Regions from separate parts of the Lachnoclostridium sp. genome, predicted to be linked through region 2. Evidence: riboswitches for the same ligand, from Rfam matches in the RefSeq annotation. Region 2 holds a riboswitch; the other holds the start of a gene.
The links. Region 2 has a riboswitch for cobalamin ahead of RTP52_RS09875 (ABC transporter substrate-binding protein). Riboswitches for the same ligand answer to the same signal wherever they lie in the genome.

Region 1 (7,053 bases), on a different contig from region 2:
TTTTATCTGACTTTAATAATAGGAAATTTGCTTCTCCATCTATTACTGTAATATTTCTTGATTTAAGATAATTTATTATCCTATTTCTTTCCACTTCGATATGAGCTTTTGCTTGTAGAAAGAAATCCTCACATTTACAAGCTGCTATTCCGGCAAATTGAGCAGGGGTGGAGACATTCCAAGTTTGGCTTGCTTCACTCATCCTTTGTAAAAGTTCCCGATTAGAGCATATTGCATATCCTAAACGAACACCAGCCATACCATAGCTTTTCGTAAATGCTTTTAGTATAAATAAATTCGGATATTCCTTACAATCTCTCACTAGAGAAGCCGCTCCATTTACCCATTCTAAGAAGCATTCATCCACAAAGAGTCTGATTCCAAGTACCCTACTCTTTCTAAGGAGCTTTTGTAAAAGAGCATAAGGAACACATTTTCCAGTAGGATTATTCGGGTTACATAGGTAGACAGTATCATAATCTCTATTGATTTTATCCAAAATATCTTCCGAAAGAAGAAACCCTTTCTCTTCCTTTAGATAATAATAATCGATTTCTGCTTCCTGATTGTAGAGTGACTGTGCATACTCACAAAATGTTGGCGCCACAATAAGTACCTTTCCTGGGTTTGTTGCAGCTGCATAGGAATATATTAATTCTGCAGCACCGTTTCCGCAAAGGATATATTCCATAGGTACTTCTTCGTTTATAGAAATTGTCTTTCTTAATTCCTCACAATAAGGATCTGGGTATTGATAGAGACACTCACTTGCCTTAATGATCGCTTCCTTTACTAGGGGCGGGGTACCAAAAGGATTTAAATTTGCAGAATAATCTAACCGTATCTTGTGACGGTAGACATCACCTCCATGAGGATTTGCCTGATGTAATAACATTTTTCTTCCTCCTCTTTTCCCATGTTAACCAAGCCTAAGCCTGCTTACAGTATCATAATCTTTGCTACCAAACAAAGGCTCATGCAAAGAAATGCACTTACATATAATAATACATTTGCTCTTATGATATCCTTTGTATGGATCTTTCTAACCGAATCACCAATGAACTCCTTTTTATGTAGAACTCCATGATAATAAGCATCACCTGCCAATTGTATCCCAAGAGCTCCTGCACATGCTGCTTCTGTTTGAGCAGAATTAGGGCTGGCGTGATGATATCGGTCTCTAAGAAAAATTTGGGCTGCCCTCTTCATGGAATAAAATTTACCATCCTTTTTTGAAGATAATAAATTTTTCTTTGAGAAAATTGAATAATAAACCTCACAAATACCACTAGCTAATATCATAAGCAAAGCGGATATTCTTGAAGGAATAAAATTTACTACATCATCTAACCTAGCAGCTACCTTGCCAAAGTATAGATACCTCTCATTCTTATAAGCAACCATAGAATCCATTGTATTGATTGCTTTATAGATAAAGCCTAGTACAGGCCCTCCTAGCGCTAAATAGAGCATGGGCGCTATAATTCCATCCGAAGTATTTTCTGCAACAGTCTCTACTGCTGCCTTAATAATTCCTTCCTCCGTTAAAGACTCCGTGTCTCTACCAACAATCATGGACAATTGATATCTTGCCTTAACAATATCTTCATTCTCCAATTCACGATATACCTTCATGCTTTCAACACGTAACGATTTGGTAGCTAATATCTGATAACACATCAAGGTTTCCACAAGAAGTCTTGCCATCGGATGAATAATTCCCGCAATATACAATAAAACGAAAGGTATTAGCCCTGAGATACTAGCTACAAAAAGACAAAGAACAGCTCCTGCGATCAGCTCGCCTCGCTTAGTTTTAGGAAAACATCTTCGTAAGAACGTTTCACTAGATGATATAAGCTTACCAATAAAACATACCGGATGTGGAATTGAATGAGGGTCTCCAAGGATTAAATCTAAGAGAAACCCTAATAAAAATGCTAAAATTGTTAAATTCATAAAATTCTCCATTCCTGTACACGTACTTTGCACATAACAAGTTTGTGGTGTGCAAGCACAAACTTGCGTATACACTACCTCCAATATATCTGTTCTAATCTCTAAATCTCTGAGATTACTTCTAACCTTCCATCTTCCGTAACGGCTAGCAGATATCCATTCCCGTTTCCACAGCCCCAGGCATAGTACTCCTTCTTTTCCATAGCGAATGCGGATAAGATAGCCATAATAGTTCCTCCATGTACGATGAGTACAGCGTCTAATTTATTGTCTGTTTCTTTATCAGCTTCACTATCTCTTTCTTTATCTGAGACCGATGTCTCTTGATAAAGTTCCTTTATTACTTTTTTATAAGCTTCTCTGCAACGGTACTCAAACTCTTCTCTCGATTCTCCTAATGGGAATGGAGCCATTCCATTAGAATCAATCCATTGCTGATATAAAGGATCCTTCGAAAGCTGCCTATAATTCTTACCCTCAAATAATCCAAAATCACATTCTCTAAAATCAGGTACAAGCTTAAGTTCTCTATTCGGATAAAGTAAATTGGCAGTCATCTGGCATCGAAGCATTGGAGAACAATAAATGCTTTCCGCAGAAGGATAAGAGCCACTTTCTTTTTTTAATAGAAGTTCGTTCATCCCCTCTTCACATAAAGGTTCCTCTGTTTTACCGATATAGCACTTGCTAAGATTTCCTTTGGTTATCCCATGCCTAATGAGTGCAATTTGTTTCATCTTTTATTACCACTCCAATTCCATAGTATACACGGTGTACTTTTCTACTAAACTTTGCAAGTTCACAGAGAACTCGTCCGACTACCTCACGATAACTTCTTTCAAAAGCTTCTAAAGGAACTACTCCAAGACCAACTTCATCACAAAGAACAAAGCAATTTGGATTTTTCTCAGTATATTCGTATAGTCGACCTAAATATTTTGCTATCATCTCCGCCTCCGCCAATGAGGGGTAATCTTCCTTCATCCACTCACGAATAACTTCGTGTAAAGAATAGAGAATCTGCTTTGTCTCATCCATTACACCATCCGCAACAGTTTCAATCGGTAGTCCCGAAACCTTCATGGTATATTCTAATTTTCCTGATGCTCTACCACCAATGACCAGCTCCATATGTGAATACTCCTTCCATAATTACGACAGCCAATCCAGCCATCAGTTCACAACGTACCAAAAAGTAACCTGCTAAATCTCCTGTCGTACCTCCAAACAACTGATACGCTAACTTTTTATAGCTAAAAAAACAGAACAAAGCGGTTAACATACCAATGACCGTTAGAACAGGTGAAACAAATAACATACAAATAATCACAATCATTAAGTAGATAACCATACTAATCGTTACCTTCCTTTTGTGTGCTGCTTGTTGAAATGTTGCTACCAAACCATTTGTTTTTGCTGTCTTAAACTGAACGACTGCTAAACCACTTAAGGCTCTGGATACAACAAAGAACAACGAGATCATAATACAGCTTTTTACCGTTAAAACCGAAACCATACCAAAGTACAATAAAAAATAAACTCCGCTTCGAATAATTGCAAATGCTCCGGAATGCGGGTCCTTTAAGATTTCTAATCTTCTTTCTTTGGGCTGATAAGAAGAGATTGCATCCATGGTATCACAATAACCATCCATATGAATTCCACCAGATATCAGAGTCGGAATTGATGTTAGCAAAGCTGCGATTAAGATATCACCAAGAGGAAGAAGATGTCCTATTTGAAAGGTCAGAAAGAATACTCCTCCAATCACAACTCCAATCATAGGAAAGAAGCAAATCGCATAGCGCATAGACGATTCCTCCCATTCCTTCATAGGAACTCTAATCTTTGAATACATGCTAAATGCAATCCATAAGGAATTTAGCCACTTCATAATAACCTCTATTCTGGTGCTTATACACCTTTTTCTTAAATAAACTATTTCTATTTTTGCAGTTTCATACATGAATATAGAATTATGTCAAAGCGGATATTCACAATCCGCTAATGCTATTTACTCATAACCTCATTGACACTACGTGGACCCTTGTGATTCAAAGAAATTCCACAAACTACTTCGACCACATGCTCAAAGCCTTCTGCTAGCCTTGTGTGAAGCTCTCCAAGTGCTTTTATATATAAGGAAGTACCCTCATCGTAACTATTTCCATCAAAACCAATATCATTTGATACAACAATTAAGTGTGTTGTTTTTTCAGAAAGCAACTCTACTTGTCTTAATACTCCGTTTACTAGCCCATCTGTTCCAATTCCCTTTGGGTCAAACATTTCATTCGCTAGAAGGTTCGATAAACATTCCAGTAATACAACACTTTCTTTTGGAACGGTTACTTCATTTACAGTCAGGGATTTCTCGATCGTATGAAAGTTTCTTCCACTTCGCAGCAACCGATGTCTCTTCACACGCTTCTTCCCTTCTCCCCCATACGCTTGCATCGTAGCTAGATAGTATACAGGCAAACCAAGAGAGGAAGCAATTTCTTCTGCATAGGCAGACTTTCCACTCCCGCTGCCTCCGGTGATTAAATATCTCATAATGGTTTATACTCCTCTATTTGTATATCCGTAAAAGTTGGCATATTACGATACTCACTCAATGCCATCTCAAGTAGTGGCATTACTGCTACAGCTCCTGTTCCCTCTCCTAAAGAAAGGCGACACTTAATGATTGGATTTAAGTTAAGTTCTTCCATTAACATTTGCGCTGCTGGTTCGCCTGATTGATGAGAAGCTACCATCGTATATTTACACGGTTCACATAACCTTGTAGCTAGAAGCGCCGCTGCTGAGGAGATAAAACCATCAATGACAATAGGTACCTCAAAAAATGCTCCTCCAAGATAGACGCCAACCATAGCCGCTAAATCAAATCCACCAACCTTCCTTAAGATTTCCCAAGGCTCATCTGGGGTTAAATTATGATATGCGATTGCATCCTCGATTATCTTTGCCTTATGCGTAATTCCTTCCTTGCTTAAGCCTGCTCCCTTTCCTGTTACATCCTTTGCAGGAACTTGAAGGAGAGCAGCAGTGACAGCGCTACTAGTTGTCGTATTACCAATTCCCATCTCACCCGTTGCGATAATTTCACAACCTAATTCTTTGTATTCCTTTACTAATAAAATACCAGCTTCTATGCATTTGCATAATTCATCTTCTGTCATGGCTTCCATCAAAGAAAAGTCCCTTGTTCCTCTACTATTCTTTAGACAGCGCATTCCCTCTACTTCGGTAAGCATACCAACATCAACAGGAATTACCTGAACATTTGCCACTTTTGCAAAATGATTAATGCTGGCTCTCCCATGAATAATATTATTTGCTACTACCGCAGTCACTTCACTTCCAGTCTGGGTAACCCCCTGCGCTACAATCCCATTATCCGCACAAAAAACCAGACAACAACGTTTTTTAAGTGCTATCATTGGATTGATAGAAACAAGAGTTGCAATCGCATCCTCCAGATATCCAAGTCCATAAAGTGGTTTTGCTATCTTATCCCAGTGCTTTTTTGCTTCTTTTTTTCTTTCTTCAATTCCATTAAATTCATTTGCTTTTAGCTGACTTATGATAAGTTTACAATCAATTTTCCTCTCCATGGTAAATCCCTTTCTTGTCACATTCCTTTTTAATGACATTTCCTTAATCTTGCTTATAGATAATTACAGTGCAATCCCTATAAATAAAAAATGCCTCCTACACAAAATAGCATAAGAGGCATAACAAAAAAACTCCGTAAGTGAGTTTCTTTTCTACACCAGCTATTCACCGTAACCTTGTGTGATATCCTATAGCGAGGCAGGTCTTCTGGCTTTGGCTTCAACGCATACAACCGTCTTCCCGATTGCTCAGTGACATGTCCTGCATTCGTAGGTGAAGTATGCTCTTCCATTACAGCGGCGGGACCGCATGGGGGTTTCACCCATTTCCCTATTATCCTTGGCAATAATTTAGGCCAAGGCACCTCTCTACATTATATTTTTAAAATAGATTTTAATTACATGAACTATTTATTTTCCATTTGGAAATTAACTTGCTTTATTATAATGAAAAAAATACAGTATGTAAAGTATCTACCGTAATTAATCCTTATAAAGTATCTATCATAATTACTCCTTATAATGCCAATAAATACCCAATAATATACAATGGAATAACCACCTTTAAAATGTTACAATATTATTACAAATATATTTCATTTCAGTAATTCTATAAAAACATTCTCATGTTCTGAATCTACAGACAAAAAGTTGTACTCTTATTGACTCTTTTTTGTCGCACTTTTATGAAATACTTATGATATCTAAAATACGAAAGAATGGTAATGCATATGAAATACAAAGTTAAATTTGGTACTCTGGTAACAACTCTAGTTTTATCTGGATATATCACGACAATCCCTGTAGCTCACGCTACTTCTGATAAAATTTCTTCCCCACTTATAACAACCTCTCGCTTCATCACATCGAATGTTGGCTCGCATGAGGTGTCAGTTCGGCAAAGTCAAAATAAAATAGATCTCAACGTTACAGTTTCAACAAATGCAACTGCGTTGGAAATCCAGCAATTATTAGATTATAACAAGAATAATGAGTATAACCTAACCATAAGAATACCATATGGTACCTATGTACTTGATCGAGAACTTCGTATCTATTCTAATACTACAATTATTGCCTCTTCTGGAGCTAAATTAATGAAGAATCACCAACGTGGAGCTTTGCTTGCAAATGACATGAGTAAGGATAGCGGAGGCTATACTACTACAGAAAATATCACCATCGATGGGGGTATCTGGGATTCCTCTATGATTGCGAACTATAACAAAGGTACAGAAAGTTTTCGTTTTATCCACGCTACGAATGTTACCGTAAAAAATGCTACCATTCGTAATGTTCCAGACAAAAGTCACCTTATTACCTTTGCTGGTGTTAAAAATGGTACTATAGAAAATTGTAAACTCTACGGCTATAATGGGAAAACGTTAAAAGAAGCGATTCAGCTCGACATTGTTCATGACAGTATCATCGTCCCTTCCATGCAATCAAGCTCTATCGTATATGACGATCTTCC
Region 2 (7,053 bases):
TGCTACCAAAAGCGAACCAACTATGATAAGTGTTCTCTTCACTTTCAAAGTATCAATACCAAGACTTTCTGCTGTTTCCTCACCTGCCGCTATAATGTTTAATTCTCTCGCATGTACAATAATTATCGTAGCACAGACAATAAAAAACAGGAGAAGAAATCCGACTTTCTTCATGCTAGCTGCAGAAAAGCTTCCAAGAGTCCACATGTAAACCTTTTCTATCTGCTCTCTTCTAATACTCATTAACAAGGAAATCATAGCAGACAGCATAGAACTAATCGCTGTACCAGTAAGCACGATATGAGTAACTGAACCAGTACTTCCAGTAAACGCAATTTGATATACTAAGAGAACGGTAAGCAAAGCTCCAATAAAGGCAAATGCTCCTATTACTCCCAGGCCAAAAAATGATATTGTCACACCACTTAGTGTAGCTATCGTAGCTCCAAGAGCTGCACCAGAGGAGATACCTAATATCTGCGGGTCTGCAAGTGGATTACGAAACAATCCTTGAAAACAGGCACCCACTAACGCAAGTGAAGCTCCGCTTAAGCCAGAGAGTAAAATCCTAGGTATTCGGATATTCCAAATTATCGTAACATAATTTTTAGGAATATCTGAAGTATCCATTAGATTTCTAATAAGCGGCATTTTACTTAGAAGGACCTTTAAACTATCATATATTGTTATATTGGCTGAACCGACTGATGCTGTGATAACAATCGTAATAAGCAATAGCAAGGTAAACACTAGATAATAAAATGAAGTCTTTCTTTTGTTCATATTAATAATCATGCCTTTCCCATTTGTATACCACATCTACTTGTGGATGCGATACTGCCATATTGAAAAGTAAAAGTTGCTTTTTCATTTTCAACTACCTCCAGTATTTATTGAAATGCTTCTGGATGTAGTATTTTTGCTACCTCTAATATTCCCTCAGCAGCACGATAACTTTGGCGTTCCAGTAAATTATTATCAATACTATACACTTGATTATTCTTCACAGCACTTAAATTTTTATAATTATCTGTGGAGATAAAGCTATCCTTCATACTTGAATCTAATATAATCACTTCTGGGTCTGCATCAATTAAACTTTCTAATGTATATGACCATCCACTAACATTTTTTGCAATATTATCTCCGCCTGCTAGTGTTAATAAATTTCCGATAAAGGTATCGCCTCCGGCTGTATAATCTCCATATTCTCCAAATCCAACTACATAATATACAGTCTTCTTAGGAAGTGAGGCAACCTTCGTTGTTACATCTTCTATTTGAGCTTTCATTGTTTCAATAAGTTTTGCTGAATTATCCTGGCAATTAAATATCTGTCCGATTAAATTAATCATATCATAGATACCAGCAACCTCTTTATCTTCATTTAGTACAACGACTGTAATACCAACCTCTTTAAATTTTTGAATAACATCCTCCGTCCATAGGGAAGAGGCTATAACAACATCCGGAGCTAGACTTACAACTTTTTCAACATCAGGATTATAAAAATCTCCGATAGACTCTTTCGTCATTGCTTCCGCTGGATAATCACAATAATCCGTACGACCAATCAACTTATCCGATAACGAAAGTGCATATAATATCTCTGTGATACTAGGAGAAAACGATATCATTGTTTGAGGTTCGTTTTCAAACGTAATGGTAGTTCCTAAAGAATCGGTAACAGTAAGTGGATACTTAGTTACATTATTTTTTGTAGTGTCCTCTGGCAAGCCAGTCGGAGATATTGGTTCTTCACCTGGTGATGGCGAAACAGTAATTTGTGCTTCCGAAGTTGGTGCAGGCGTAATTTCATTCTTCTCATTGCCTGCTTTTGTTCCACAACCTGTCATGACAATGGTTAGAATCAATCCAAGTGTCAATAGTTTTTTAAATATTTTCATATAAGCCTCCATGCTGCGTCTATCTTTTAGGAGCAGCTAATGGCTCAAGTTTGGCGCAGCACAAACTTGTCTGTGTGAAGTTTTTAGAATCTCTTAGGCGGCGTCTTTTGGCGTCTTAGATATTTTCTTCACACTTACTCCTTTTGATCCGCAACTCCCTCCGAGTGCAGATGATTCATTCTCATATGGCAGGTTTCCTGGCTAATGGTCATTTTACTCATCGCTGTCTTCTCATATCATTCTTTACTTTTTAAGGTTAGGAGCCGTATCCTTAATGCCAAAGAAGATACAATGACACTTTTGCAACTTTCATTCCAATAACAGTAACGGGGGCTGCTGCGGATTTTCACCACATTCCCTTTTAACTTCAATTATAAAGCACCACATGGACGCAATTATTATACCCGTAACTTAAGTACATTACAAGTAAATTTTAACAACAAGAATTCTCATAGATTATAATTGCTCGTCAAAAAAAGACTGTCATAAAAAAATTAATGACAGTCCTTCTCTATTTCCGTTTCATTTTGTAACATTATTAGAAAAGCCAACCTATTTATTCTATGAAATACTATCATCCTGATTATACATTTAATATATATTAAATATACATTAGCGAACGTATCTACATCATAAGTTACGCCTTTTCACATGGCCCAAAATAATCTTTTCTAAGACAGACTTATATACTAGAACGATCTGAGCATCAATAAAGCAATATTTATTGACGACAAATTCATATGTCTTTATTAGAAACAGAACACTCATTGTACCAAGAGCAGTAATCGCTATAAATGGTACTAAACCTTTCAATAGAATAAATGTAGAGGCAGCAATATAGAATACCACGGCAAACATATAATTTTTACTGATTCGAAAAGCAAGTAACATAGCATCATTTAATCTATCATGCATATGTGCAATCGCTTCAATATCTTTATCCTTAAGCCTAGTGTAGATATCCTCAAAGACCTCTTTACTCTCTAGTGATTTGTTCTTGAGATTTTTTTGAATGTATGTGAAATACTTATTGTAGTTGACTTCTCCTAATTCCTTGCGTATTAATTTCTTGAATACACTCATCATATCCCCATTTCCTTTCGGTGGAATTGAACCTGTCTTTAGTATTTGCGAAGTCCTCTAATAAAGTCTTGTAATTTCTGGTTAGTTTGTAAAATTTGAAAATAAGATGACAAAAATGGTTATGTCGTGAACAATAAATTATATATTCACAAAATGTTCATAACTTAGCCATACTATCATCACATTCATATCTTATAATACAAATATAACATAAATTTGTTTACAAGATAATTTTTTTCATAAAACAAAGCCCGGCAGTTACCCTCCCCCTCTACCGGGCTTCTCCTCTGCCCATTTATCGAAATTACTTCGACTTTTTATCTCTATTCTTTCAAATCTTAATTTCATCATATTCAATTTCATCAAATTTAAATGATCAAATTTTAATTTGATTCACATACATTGCAGTGTTTTCATAATCAAATTCTTCCGCCGCTTCCATCGCTTGATAAATCTTATTTTGATCCTCTTTAGATACCATCGTTAACAGTAGTCTTAATCCATTTATTATCTCAAAATACTCATAATGACTAATATGATATAATATTTTTTCCTGCTGCTTTGCGATTACTTCTTTAGAACAGGTCGAAATCCCCATAGTTTCATTCTTAGGATATCTTCTATTATTATATGCGATTAACGCTTGTTCGAGTTCACTACAAAATAAGTTAATACGCATGAGAAATCTCTTCAACTGTTCCATCTGACATTCATTGATAGAATTATTATTCTCTAACAGATCCACTCCCATTCTTTTCATTTCAAGGGCAGTTGCATTTTCCGCTAATTCTCTTGATCCCAAATGATACAATATACTTTTTAAAGAATGGCATTCTGCTTCTACAATACGACGTTCTTCCACTCCCGTAATTCGTTCCAGCTTACTTTTTGATTGATTTAACTGTTTCATCGATGCTTCCACTATGCGGATATAATTATCCACCTGATTTAGAGCATAATGCAAGCCTAAGCTACAATCCAGAGTAGTGACCTGTTGAAAAATTTCCATAAATTCTGTTACTTCATCCGTTCCCTCCCCAATGTCATGAAAGGCATCTATCAAATTCTCACATAATTTTTCTTTTGGTAACCATCTTTTTAAACATTGACTTAGTTTATCTGCCTCAATTGGCTTTTCTAATACATCACAAAATTCATTTGTTGCTGCAATTCTTTCATTTTCACCGATAAGAGCACCTGAAATCGCAATTATCACCTGACCTGACTTTCCCTCTAAGTTATGTATTCGTTGCGCAGTTTCAACTCCATCAATTTCTGGCATCATGAGGTCCATAAAAATTAAGTCATAATCTTTTTCAACTACTTTTTCTAATGCATCCCTTCCTCCTCCAGCAGTTTCCACGGAAAGGCCATAAGTCTTTAACATCATTCCTCCTGCTATCAGATTAACCGGATTATCATCTACGATTAAAGCTGTGGCTCCTATTTTGTCCCCCCTATGAAAGAGTGTATTAATCACACAACATCCCCCCTTAACTTTTATTATCTAACACATCACAATGTTACAGTTTTTCCATTCATTCACTTTGTCTCCCATATCCTAACAAATTTCAAGCCTAAAATCAAGATTTTCCATTTTTTTCTTTAAAACTTTTCTTTATTTTACTATCACTTTTTGTTATAATAGTCGGTAAGAAAAAATTCGAAGTAGGGACGCACGCAATAGCGGGCGTTCTAGCCATGAATACATTTCTGTGAACTCCCACATATTATGGATTAGTACACAGAAAATTTTGCAACAAAAGTTTAAGTGCATGAAAAATGCATAAATATCTGGAGGTATCATTATGTCAAATGTTTGCATTATGGATCATCCTCTAATCCAACATAAGATTGGTATTATGAGAATGAAATCCACATCTACTAAAGAATTTCGTGATTTAGTATCCGAAGTAGCTATGCTTATCTATTACGAGGCAAGCCGCAACCTTCCACTAACTGATAAAGAAGTGGAAACTCCACTTACTAAGACAATTGTAAAAGAAATCGAAGGTAAGAAATTATGTGTCGTTCCAATTCTACGTGCCGGAATGCATATGGCAGACGGCGTTCTTGGTCTAACACCGAATGCAAAAGTAGGTCACATAGGATTATATCGTAACGAAGAAACTCTTGAACCTGTAGAGTACTTCTGTAAATTACCATCTGACGCTATTGAACGTGAAATTTTTGTTGTGGATCCAATGCTTGCTACTGGTGGTTCTGCTGCTGCTGCAATTACATTATTAAAAAGACGTGGAATTGATAAAATTCGTTTTCTGTGCCTAATTGCAGCTCCAGAAGGTCTTAAAAGATTACAAGAAGCTCATCCAGACGTTGATATTTATATTGGTGCACTTGATGAACGTCTAAATGAACAGGGTTATATTTTACCTGGCTTAGGTGATGCAGGTGATCGTATCTACGGTACTAAATAATATTTCTTTGCATTTTTTGTACTGTCAATCTAAATCTCAGATAGTTTTTTTGTTCCGAGATTAATGTCAAAGCGGATGCTCGGAATCCGCTTTGACTTCCTCGTAACCTTACAGCAGCTCCGCTGCTATGTTTTAGTATTATAAAAGAGAATGGGCTGTTGCAATTGTAAACACTCCCTGTCTTAGAGACAATGAGCAGTTTACAACGCAACAGCTCCATTTTATTTTTTCACTGAGAATTTATAGATTGTAACACTTTCAAATGGTTCCCCTGCTTTCTTAAGACAGGATGGAAAATTACTAATATTACAGGAATTTGGATAATATTGTGTTTCAAAACAAACTCCATCACGTTTCTGATAGCAATATCCCTCTTTACCATTTTCATTTCCAAGAATAAAATTACCGGTGTAGAGTTGAAGACCTTTCGCGTCTGTAAATACCTCCATGAGACGTCCACTCTTTTCCTCCCAAAGTTCTGCAACTTTAACTGCTTCTTCTTCTGAGGTTTTTATAACATAATTATGATCATAACCGCCAGCAACACGAAGAGGTTGGTAATCAGCTTCAATATCTTTTCCTATTTTCTTCATTTTACGAAAATCCATCGGTGTTCCTTCCACCTTTGCAAATTCGCCTGTAGGAATTAGCGCTTCATCTGTTAATGTAAACTCATCCGAATCAATCATTACCTGATGACCCTCAATGCTACCGCTATTATGACCAGCCAAATTAAAATAAGAATGATTGGTAAAGTTGATTATGGTTTCCTTATCCGATACGCCATAATATTCAATCACTAATTCATTATCATTGGTTAATGTATAGGAAACCACAAGATCAAGATTACCTGGTAATCCCTGTTCCATATCAGGACTTAATCTGGAAAACTCTACTGTAGTCTCATCCTTGTCTTTAAAAACTTCAGCTTCATATAGGTATTTATTATAGCCCGTACTACCGCTATGTAAATTGTTATTGCCATCATTCTTTTCTAACTTATATTCTTTGCCATTTATTACGACTAAAGCTTCTGCGATACGATTCGCATGACGGCCGATAAAAGAACCGTATCCTGGTCCGTTCACTTCATATTGCTTTACATTATCATACCCTAAAGCTACATCTGCAAATGTTCCATTCTTATCCGGTACCATAATGCTGATAATATTAGCACCAAAATCACTGACGGATACTACCATACCATGATCATTTGTTATCGTGTATAATGTTACTTTTTCTCCCTGCTTGGTCTTACCAAACGGTCTTTGAGATATTTTCATAAGAACCTCCATTCACTCGCTCACTGCTATTTCTTCAACTAGAAAATATTATATCATTTATTGCATATTCTGTGAAGTAAAATAAGATACAAGGTGTAGTAATTGAAAATGCTCACATCCTATGACTTTTAATTCAGGACAAGGAAAATTATGTTCAACGAACTTTCCTAGTTTTGCAAACTAAAAAAAGAAAGAAAACAAAAGTTGTTACAAACAACTTCTATTTTCTTTCTTTAGATTCGTTACAAAATTGTCTTACAATATAGCTATTTCCGTATAAAATATTACATTTATATTATAGAAAAAGGTACACTGAAAGTAATTCCACGATCATGGAATCGT

Region 1: another riboswitch for cobalamin. It lies ahead of cobT (nicotinate-nucleotide--dimethylbenzimidazole phosphoribosyltransferase); the one in region 2 lies ahead of RTP52_RS09875 (ABC transporter substrate-binding protein).

The regions. Positions count from the first base shown of each region.
Region 1 covers NZ_DAMADT010000021.1:31,591-38,643, forward strand. Annotated here, with positions in the region: gene RTP52_RS13515 (pyridoxal phosphate-dependent aminotransferase) at 1-895, opposite strand, end outside; gene cbiB (adenosylcobinamide-phosphate synthase CbiB) at 940-1,959, opposite strand; gene RTP52_RS13525 (histidine phosphatase family protein) at 2,061-2,696, opposite strand; gene RTP52_RS13530 (bifunctional adenosylcobinamide kinase/adenosylcobinamide-phosphate guanylyltransferase) at 2,674-3,090, opposite strand; gene RTP52_RS13535 (adenosylcobinamide-GDP ribazoletransferase) at 3,068-3,853, opposite strand; gene RTP52_RS13540 (bifunctional adenosylcobinamide kinase/adenosylcobinamide-phosphate guanylyltransferase) at 3,970-4,515, opposite strand; gene cobT (nicotinate-nucleotide--dimethylbenzimidazole phosphoribosyltransferase) at 4,512-5,579, opposite strand; cobalamin riboswitch at 5,761-5,963, opposite strand; gene RTP52_RS13550 (right-handed parallel beta-helix repeat-containing protein) at 6,311-7,053, shown strand, end outside.
Region 2 covers NZ_DAMADT010000012.1:34,072-41,124, forward strand. Annotated here, with positions in the region: gene RTP52_RS09870 (FecCD family ABC transporter permease) at 1-795, opposite strand, end outside; gene RTP52_RS09875 (ABC transporter substrate-binding protein) at 891-1,907, opposite strand; cobalamin riboswitch at 2,078-2,308, opposite strand; gene RTP52_RS09880 (hypothetical protein) at 2,538-2,990, opposite strand; gene RTP52_RS09885 (response regulator) at 3,367-4,470, opposite strand; gene upp (uracil phosphoribosyltransferase) at 4,799-5,428, shown strand; gene RTP52_RS09895 (aldose epimerase family protein) at 5,650-6,711, opposite strand.